DNA from 3 places in the Bradyrhizobium sp. SEMIA genome. Region 2 is predicted to be linked to each of the others. Evidence: predicted binding sites of a transcription regulator. Region 2 holds the regulator's gene; each other region holds the start of a gene.

Region 1 (3,273 bases), 2.3 Mb from region 2:
CACGAACCCCGGCCGAGAGGCCGGGGTTTTTGTTTGGGGCCCCGGTAGCTCTCCTCGTCATTGCGAGGAGCCCTTGCGACGAAGCAATCCGGAGGCCCTCCGCGGATGCATTTCTGGATTGCTTCGCTACGCTCGCAATGACGACCGGGAGACGGTGGCGGCCCCCTTCCAGCAACCGGGCGAAGCCTCTAGTCTGAGGCCATGTCCGCACCCGATATCAGGCCCACGACCGAGGCCGACCTTCCCGCCATCACCGCCATCTACCAGCAGGCCGTTCGCGAGGGCACTGCGACGTTCGAGCTGGATCCGCCTGACCTAGCCGAGATGACCCGCCGTTACCGCACGCTGGTCGACGGCGGCTATCCCTATTTCGTCGCCATCCTCGACGGCAGCGTCGCCGGCTATGCCTATGCCGGTGCCTACCGGCCACGGCCGGCCTATCGCTTCACGGTCGAGAACTCGATCTACCTCGATCCGAGTTTCCACCGCCGCGGCATCGGCTCGCTGCTGCTGGAGCGGCTGATCACCGAATGCGAGGCGCGCGGCTTCCGCCAGATGATCGCCGTGATCGGCGATTCCGCCAATGCCGGCTCGATCGGCGTGCACACCAGGGGCGGCTTCAAGATGATCGGCACCCACCCCAATGTCGGGCTGAAGTTCGGTCGCTGGCTCGACACGGTGATGATGCAGCGCGACCTCGGCGAGGGCGCGAAGACGGTGCCGGGGAAGTAGGGCCTCGCCACGGCACCGCTCGTAGGGTGGGCAAAGCGAAGCGTGCCCACCATCAGGGCGATTACGGAAAGGTCGTGGGCACGGCGCTTTGCGCCTTTGCCCACCCTACGGCACCGTTCGTGCGGTTAGACCACCGCCAATTTCCGGTCGATCACCAGCAGCACGCGCTCGAGCTCATGGCCGCGGCGCAGGATCAGGCCGGTCGCCGAGATCACGCTGTACATGCCCTGCTTGCGCGCGAGGCGCGGGTCCTTCTCGATGCGGTAGATCGGCACTTCCGAGGCGCGGCGATAGACCGAGAACACGGCGCGGTCCTTCAGGAAGTCGATGGCATAGTCGCGCCACTCGCCGTCGGCGACCATGCGGCCATAGAGATTGAGAATGCGGTGCAGCTCGAGCCGGTTGAACGTCACCCGGTTCGGCTGCGCGTTCACCGCGATGGGCCGCGCCGCCGCGCGCTGCTCGCTCGGATCGGCATCCTCCGACGTCAGACTCATGGGAGCGCTCCTCATCGCACAGCATGATCGCGCCCGCGAAACCGTCCCAGGGTACCGCGGATCATGACAGTCACATGATCGCGCCAACCGCTCCTCGCCGCAAGGGCTCTTGCAGGAATCCGGGACAGGGCTCTGGGCTCAACCCGCCTGATCGGGTGCGAATTGGACCACACGCAAAAGTGGAACTCTGTCGCGGCAAACCGTCACGGGATCGTTAGCAGGAATCATACTGTCGCCGCTTTTCCGCCCAGTGCCCGCCGCCCTGCATTGCGAAAAGATTCGTGTGCGTTGGCCCGGTCCTTTCGGTTCCGGATTCCTCAGCCCCCAGCCCCCCGGGGTCGAACAGGATCGGGTCTGTACGCGCGACAAGGAGGGCCAACGCAAGTTGGTCCTTTTTTGTTTGTGTCGGATTGTTTCTGACGCGCTGTCATTCCGGGGCGCGCCGCTTGGCGCCAGCCCGGAATCCATTTCTCAGCTCGGATTGTGGATCGATGGATTCCGGGCTCGCGCTTCGCGCGCCCCGGAATGACGGGAGACCAGATCTCCTGAGACGATCTCGCGCATACTCTCGCTCTCCACATGAAGAGTTAGAGCGAGTGCGACGCTAGAGAGAAATTCGAATCAATGCAGCGACGTGTACGCTGCGCCCAGCATCGGACCGGGCTTGTCGCGGCTGCCGTCCTGGACATAGACCACCGCGCCGTCGACGCCGTCGCGCGTGAGGTTCTCGAGCGGCACGGTCCAGCTTTCCGGACGGCCAGTCCAGTCGCCGACCTTGAGCAAATTGCGCACCACGTTGTGATAGGTGATCTGCTGTCCGCGATTTTCGCCACGGCTGATCGAGATCGGCACCGATTTGGCGACCGAGCAGATCCAGACCTCGCCATGCGAGACCGCCGGCTCCTTGCTCGCGGCCACCGACACGTTGATCTGCTTGCCCGAGAGCGACATCGTCACCGGCACGCTCATCACGCCACTGCTCTTGTCGGTCTTGCCGATCGCATTCTCGATGCCGGCACGATCGCTGCCGATGACATGCGCCGAGCCATTGACCACGACCTGCGGCGTGTAGACCTCGCGGTCGCCGCGCATGCGCGAATAGGCGCGCTGCCGCGCCGAGAAACGCGAATCCGCCAGCGTGTCCTTCCAGCCGAGATAGTCCCAATAATCGATCGGCATGCTCAGCGCGATGATCGAGGGATCGCTGGAGAGATCGCCGATGATCTTGTCGGCGGGCGGGCAGGACGAGCAGCCCTGCGAGGTAAACAATTCGACAACGGCGCGCGGATCGGCGTGGGCGGGACGGATGATGGCGGCGATGGCGCAGATGCTGAGCGCTCCCGACCAGAGTGCACCGGACCAGCGCGAAACCAGATTAGAAGCCGTCATTGTCGTCATGTCGAACGTCACACATCGTCAGTCGTTGGGGGGAAGCTTATCGCCTGATGGTCACCGTAATCTTACGGGGCGCGGCATGTTCAACCGTCCTGGGCGGGATTTCCGCCGGGCGGGCCCATCTGAAGCATGCCGCAAACGCGCGAAGGCGGCCTTGTGATAGGCCGCCTTCGTTTAACCTTCTACTCACGTCGCAGTGAGCCACCGTTCACAAATTCGCGCTTAGGCCGCGAGCTTGCGCAGCACGTAGTGCAGGATGCCGCCGTTCCGGTAGTAGTCGAGCTCGTCCAGCGTATCGATGCGGCAGAGCAGCGAAACGCGCTGCAGCGAGCCGTCACCGGAGACGATCTCCGCGGTCAGCTTCTGGCGCGGCTTGAGGTCGCCGACGAGGCCACGCAGCGTGACCTTCTCGTCGCCTTTCAGGCCCAGCGACTGCCACGAGGTGCCTTCCTCGAAGGTCAGCGGCAGCACGCCCATGCCGACCAGGTTGGAGCGATGGATGCGCTCGAAGCTCTGGCAGATCACGGCGCGAACGCCGAGCAGACGCGTGCCCTTCGCAGCCCAGTCGCGCGAGGAGCCGTTGCCGTATTCGGCGCCGGCGAACACGACGAGCGGCACCTGCTCCTGCTGATACTTCATCGCGGCGTCG
Region 2 (3,273 bases):
CCTGGTCGAAGCCGTCCATCGGCGGACCGAAACCTTCGAGATATTTTGCAGATCCCGTTGCAGCCAGTGTTGCCAGCGTGCGGCCGTGGAAGGCGCCTTCGAAGGTGATGATGCGGTAGCGCTCCGGATGCCCCTTGGAGAAGTGATGATGGCGGACCAGCTTGATCACGCCCTCCAGCGCTTCGGCGCCCGAATTGCAGAAGAACACGAAGTCCGCAAAGCTCTCGCTGCACAGGCGCGCGGCGAGCTTCTCGCCGTCGGGGCTCTGGAACAGGTTCGACATGTGCCACAGCTTCGTCGCCTGCTCCTGCAACGCCTTGACCAGCGCGGGATGGGCATGGCCGAGCGCGTTCACCGCGACGCCCGAAGTGAAGTCGAGATAGCGCTCGCCATTGGTCGCGATCAGCCAGCAGCCTTCGCCGCGCTCGAAACCGAGGTCGGCCCTGGCGAAAACGGGGAGCAAATGCGGCGCGGCGCTGTTGGTCATGACGATCACTTGGATGTTGCGGACGGCTTGAGTGCATTGCGCAACGCACCATTGACCGGCCCGGAAAACGAAACGTGCCGCCTTTTAAGGGCGGCACGTGCGACTATCTTATGCCTGGTGAGACGGGTGTCAATGCCGCCCGAAAGCCCCGGGAAACGCTGAATCCGTAGTCTTGCGGTGCCGATTTTGCGGGATTTTCACCACGGAACATGTGGAAGCGAGTCGGCGGACTCTTGCGCGCGAGTCACGCCATATTGTAGCGTTTGGACTGTCAGATACGACATCTCGTGCAGCAGTTCTGATCCCAAGAGTCCTCATGTACCGGCGTAAACGTTCGGGCGCATCCTGCGTGCCCGGCGAGCCTTAAGGGATTCTGGCGGCACGGGTTTTTCAAGGCTTAGGCATTCGCTGTGAGGCCCCAGGATGGCTGGCCGGCAGCGAGGGAAAGGGTGCAATGACGGTTTTGACCTGGTCCGATGATCGCGTCGAGCAGCTGAAGAAGCTCTGGGAGGCCGGACTTTCGGCCAGCCAGATCGCGGCCGAGCTCGGCAATGTGACCCGCAATGCCGTGATCGGCAAAGTGCACAGGCTCGGCCTGTCCGGCCGCGCCAAGAGCCCCTCATCGGCAGCGCCCCGGCCGCGCAAGGCCCGCCCCGCGCAGCACATGATGCGCGTGAGCCGTCCGATCTCGCGCGGCAACACCGCACTGGCGCAGGCCTTCGAGGTCGAGGTGGAGGCCGAGCCGGTCACCTACGATAACGTGGTGCCGATGAGCCAGCGGCTGTCGCTGCTGGAGCTGAACGAGGCGACCTGCCACTGGCCGGTCGGCGATCCCTCGAGCCCGGATTTCTTCTTCTGCGGCGGCAAGGCGCTTTCCGGCCTGCCCTATTGCGCGCAGCACTCGCGCGTCGCCTACCAGCCGGCGGCGGATCGTCGCCGTGCGCCGGCAAAGCCCGGCACGCGCTGAACGCTGCTTCAAACGACATCGTCCCGGCACGCGACCGGGACGACCCGTGACATAAAAAAGCGCGCCACTTGGCGCGCTTTTATTTTGCTCGCTTGCAATCGTTCTTACGTCTGCTCCGCCTTCGCAAAGCGGTCGTCGAGCGCGTAGCCGGCGCCGCGGACAGTGCGGATCGGGTCCTGCTCACGACCGAGATTGAGCAGCTTGCGCAGGCGGCCGATATGCACGTCGACGGTGCGTTCGTCGATGTAGATGTCACGGCCCCAGACGCTGTCGAGCAGCTGCTCGCGCGAGAACACGCGGCCCGGATGCTCGAGGAAGAACTCCAGCAGGCGATATTCGGTCGGGCCGAGATCGATCGGCCGGCCCGAGCGCGCGACGCGGCGCTTGTCGCGGTCGAGCTCGATGTCGCCATAGGCGAGCACGGTGGCGAGCCGCTCCGGGCTTGCGCGCCTGAGCAGGCCCTTCACGCGCGCCAGCAGCTCCGGCACCGAGAACGGCTTGACGATGTAATCGTCGGCGCCGGTCGCAAGCCCCCGCACCCGCTCGCTCTCCTCGCCGCGCGCGGTGAGCATGATGATCGGCAGCTGCTTGGTCTCCGGGCGGGTGCGCAGCCGCCGGCACAGCTCGATGCCGGAGAGGCCCGGCAGCATCCAGTCGAGCACGATCAGGTCGGGGATGTGTTCTTTGAGACGGGTGTCGGCGTCGTCGCCGCGCATCACCGTCTCGACGTCATAGCCGTCGCCTTCGAGGTTGTAGCGAAGCAGCTCGGTGAGAGCTTCCTCGTCTTCAACCACCATAATGCGTGCGCCCATGGTGTCGTCGCTCCTTGACTCTTCAGCTATTCGGGACCGTTGTGGCAAAGGTCGTCATGTCACCCTTCGGCCGCTTGTCGGTGATCGCCTGGCCCTCGATCATGTAGAACACGGTCTCGGCGATGTTGGTGGCATGGTCACCGATGCGCTCGATGTTCTTGGCGCAGAACATCAGGTGGATGCAGAACGAGATGTTGCGCGGATCCTCCATCATGTAGGTGAGGAGCTCGCGGAACAGCGAGGTGCAGATGGCGTCGACTTCCTCGTCGCCCTTCCACACCGCCATCGCCGCCGGCAGGTCGTGCGCGGCGTAGGCGTCCAGCACCGACTTAACCTGCTGCTGCACGAGGTCGGTCATGTGCTCGAGGCCGCGGAACAGCTTGAGCGGATGGAAGTCCGTCTCCAGCGCCGCGACGCGCTTGCCCATGTTCTTGGCGAGGTCGCCGATGCGCTCGAGATCGGTCGCGACGCGCATCGCGCCGACGATTTCGCGCAGGTCCACCGCCATCGGCTGGCGACGGGCGATGGTGAGAACGGCGCGCTCCTCGATCTTCTTCTGGAGCGCGTCGATCTCGGCGTCGGTCGCGACCACGCGCTGGCCGAGCGCGACGTCGCGGCGGATCAGCGCGTCGACGGAATCGACTATCATGCGCTCGGCGAGGCCGCCCATCTCGGCGACCAGGCGCGTGAGCTCCTGGAGGTCGGTGTCGAAGGCCTTTGCGGTATGTTCAGAACCCATATCCCGTCTCCTCAGCCGAACCGGCCGGTGATGTAATCCTGCGTCCGCCGATCGCTCGGCGACGTGAAGATCTTGCTGGTGTCGTCGAACTCGATCAGCTCGCCAAGATACATGAAGGCGGTCTTGTCAGAGACGCGGGCCGCCTGCTGCATGTTGTGGGTGACGATCGCGATCGTGTAGTTCTCGGACAGCTCCTGGATCAACTCCTCGACCTTGGCGGTCGAGATCGGGTCCAGTGCCGAGCAGGGCTCGTCGAACAGGATCACCT
Region 3 (3,273 bases), 2.4 Mb from region 2:
GCGGGCCGGGGCGGCCCGCATCGCTGCTGCCGTTGGACGGGTCCCGCCGCCCAACGTCTCACGCATGGACACACACGCCGAACGCGAGACCGTACCAAGGGGACGGCGCGGTTGCATTTTGCAAGCCCGCACGATTGCGGGCCGCCGGTGCCGCGCCGGATCGGCTCCACCTGATTCGCGGGGCCGTCAGCACAGCGAATCACGGCTGGCCGCGGCCCGCAACGCTTGCTGGCGTTCCACGGCCGCGCTAGGACAGGCCATGGCGCAGTTCCTATCAAGCAGATGTGTCCCGCGATGACGACGCCGGTCGCACTCACCATCGCCGGCTCGGATTCGAGCGGTGGCGCCGGCATCCAGGCGGACCTGAAGACCTTTGCCGCGTTCGGCGTCTACGGCGCCTCCGCGATCACGGCGCTGACGGCGCAGAACACGCGCGGCGTCACCCGCATCCACGCGGTGCCGGCCGATTTCGTCACCGCGCAGATCGACGCGGTGTTCTCCGATCTCGAGGTCGGCGCGGTGAAGATCGGCATGGTGGCCCAGGCCGCCAGCATCGATGCGATCGCGGCCGCGCTGACGCGCTGGAAGCCCCGCCATATCGTGCTCGATCCCGTGATGGTCGCGACCTCCGGCGATCGCCTGCTGGCGTCCGAAGCCGTGGACGCGCTGCGCACAAGACTGATGCCGCTCGCCTCCGTGATCACGCCCAATCTGCCGGAGCGCCGCGCTTCTCGACGAGCCCGTTGCGGCCAGCGAGGCGGAGATCGAGCGTCAGGGCCGCCGCCTGCTGGCGCTCGGCTGCGGCGCGGTGCTGATCAAGGGCGGCCACGGCGAGGGGGCCGAGAGCATCGACTATCTCGTAAATTCGGAAAAACGATATCACTTGCCGCCCCGCGCGTCGCCACACGCAACACCCATGGCACCGGCTGCTCGCTGTCGTCGGCGGTCGCGGCCGGGCTCGCCAGGGGCGAGGATCTCGAGCGCGCCGTGCAGAGCGCCAAGGCCTGGATCAGCGCGGCGATCGCCGCCGCCGACCGCTTCAGCGTCGGCCACGGCCACGGCCCGATCCATCATTTCCACAAGTTCTATTGACGCCGGCCTCGCGCGGCACGGCGGCTCCCGGCGTTAACCAATAACGCCTTGGGGTTCCGTAGCTTTGCGGGCGGTCATCGCCGCTTCATGTCGCCTGATTGTCGCATGCGACTGATATTCGCGGGGAGGGCGAGGCAAGGTTTGATTCGTAACTGAGGGTGCCTCAAAGGTTCAATCGTCATCCCCCTGTCACGGGAAATTGTTACGGGCGGTCGCATGGGAAGTTACGATGTGAGTGACGAGAGCCCGGAGCGGCGCTTTCGCACGTTGTTCATCTCCGACGTTCATCTCGGAGCCCGCGGTTCTCAAGCCGACCTTCTGCTCGACTTCCTGCGCTACCACGATGCCGATACGATCTATCTCGTGGGCGACATCGTCGACGGCTGGGCGCTGAAATCGAGCTGGCACTGGCCGCAATCGCATAACGACCTCGTCCAGAAGCTGCTGCGCAAGGCGCGCAAGGGCGCCAAGATCATCTACGTGCCCGGCAATCACGACGAGTTCCTGCGCAACTATTACGGCACGCATTTCGGCGGCATCGACGTCGTCGAGAACACCGTCCACACCGGCGTGGATGGCAAGCGTTACCTCGTCATCCACGGCGACATCTTCGACCTCGTGGTGCAGAACGCGCGCTGGCTCGCGCATCTCGGCGACAAGGCCTACGACTTCGCGATCCAGATGAATCGCTTCGTCAACTTCTTCCGCCGCATGTTCGGCGTGCCCTATTGGTCGCTATCGCAATGGGCCAAGCAGAAGGTCAAGAACGCGGTCAACTATATCGGCGCGTTCGAGCAGGCGCTCTCCGCCGAGGCACGGCGCCATGACGCCGACGGCGTGATCTGCGGCCACATCCATTACGCCGTGATCCGCGACGAGAACGGCATCCGCTACATGAACTGCGGTGACTGGGTCGAGAGCTGCACCGCGCTGGTCGAGCACGACGACGGCAATTTCGAGATCATCACCTGGGCCGACCAGCTGCGGAAGCCGGCACAAGTTCCGCAGGTGGCAGCCAGAGCTGCGTAACAGAGGCGGCTTGATGCGCATCCTGGTCGCGACCGACGCCTGGCACCCGCAAGTCAACGGTGTGGTTCGGACGCTGACCAAGCTCGCTGAGGCCGCCAAGGGGCTCGGTGTCGAGTTCACGTTCCTGACGCCGCAATCGTTCCGCACCTTCGCGATGCCGAGCTATCGCGACGTGCGGCTGGCGATGCCGCGTCCGGCGCGGATCGCGAAGCTGATCGAGGAAGCGCGCCCCGACAGCATCCATATCGCGACCGAAGGGCCGATCGGCCTGATGGTCCGCCGCTATTGCCGCCAGCGCAAGCTGCCGTTCACGACCAGCTTCCACACCCGTTTCCCCGAATATGTCCGCGCCCGCGTGCCGGTGCCGGGCTCACTGATCTGGCGGGCGCTGCGCCGCTTTCACGCGCCGAGCCGCGCCGTGATGGCGGCGACGCCGGCACTCGCCTGCGAATTGACCGAGCGCGGTTTCGACAATGTCGTGTTGTGGCCGCGCGGCGTCGACACTCACTTGTTCCATCCCCGCGCCATCGACCTGTGCCTGCCGGCGCCGGTGTTCCTCTCGGTCGGCCGCGTCGCGGTGGAGAAGAACCTCGAAGCCTTCCTTGAGCTCGACCTGCCTGGCACCAAGGTGGTCGTCGGCGACGGCCCGGCGCGCGCCTCGCTGGAAGACGCCTATCCCGATGCGATCTTCCTAGGAGAGAAGCACGGCGAGGCACTGGCGGAGATCTATGCCGCCGCCGATGTTTTCGTCTTTCCCAGCAAGACCGACACGTTCGGCCTGGTGCTGCTGGAGGCGCTCGCAAGCGGCCTGCCGGTTGCGGCCTTTCCGGTGAAGGGCCCGCGCGACGTGATCGGTGATGCGCCGGTCGGCGCGCTCGATCACGACCTACGCAGCGCGTGTTTCGCGGCGCTCGGGATCTCCCGGCAGGACTGCGTCGAGTTCGCCGCCAACTACACCTGGGAGGCCTCGGCCCGGGTCTTCATCGACAGCATCCAGGCGGTCGGCGCTGTGCTATCAGGCAGGAATGGGGCAGATCCGGTTAGTTTCGTAGCCTGAAAACCGGGATTCATCGCGCGGAGGTGTCTTGCCCGCGCTCAGGCTGCCGCGATAAGTTCGGGCCATGACCGAACAGCTCCTTCCGATCGGCCCTG

Evidence for each region. The regulator PhoB, encoded in region 2, activates phosphate uptake and scavenging genes when phosphate is short. The targets are predictions, from matches to a motif close to TGTCATNNANCTGTCAT.
Region 1: a site for PhoB is predicted at 1,293-1,309, ahead of FOM02_RS31945 (DUF2794 domain-containing protein). Genes of this name have one in related genera too.
Region 3: a site for PhoB is predicted at 1,269-1,285, ahead of FOM02_RS07790 (UDP-2,3-diacylglucosamine diphosphatase). Genes of this name have one in related genera too.

Annotation. Positions count from the first base shown of each region.
Region 1 covers NZ_CP046601.1:6,634,412-6,637,684, forward strand. The annotation lists gene FOM02_RS31940 (GNAT family N-acetyltransferase) at 202-732, shown strand; gene FOM02_RS31945 (DUF2794 domain-containing protein) at 858-1,229, opposite strand; gene FOM02_RS31950 (DUF1223 domain-containing protein) at 1,851-2,627, opposite strand; gene acnA (aconitate hydratase AcnA) at 2,847-3,273, opposite strand, start outside.
Region 2 covers NZ_CP046601.1:8,928,720-8,931,992, forward strand. The annotation lists gene FOM02_RS42730 (aspartate aminotransferase family protein) at 1-487, opposite strand, end outside; gene FOM02_RS42735 (GcrA family cell cycle regulator) at 942-1,454, shown strand; gene phoB (phosphate regulon transcriptional regulator PhoB) at 1,559-2,266, opposite strand; gene phoU (phosphate signaling complex protein PhoU) at 2,289-3,005, opposite strand; gene pstB (phosphate ABC transporter ATP-binding protein PstB) at 3,017-3,273, opposite strand, start outside.
Region 3 covers NZ_CP046601.1:1,636,294-1,639,566, reverse strand. The annotation lists partial or broken gene thiD (bifunctional hydroxymethylpyrimidine kinase/phosphomethylpyrimidine kinase) at 295-1,092, shown strand; gene FOM02_RS07790 (UDP-2,3-diacylglucosamine diphosphatase) at 1,309-2,121, shown strand; gene FOM02_RS07785 (glycosyltransferase family 4 protein) at 2,135-3,178, shown strand; gene FOM02_RS07780 (threonine/serine dehydratase) at 3,243-3,273, shown strand, end outside.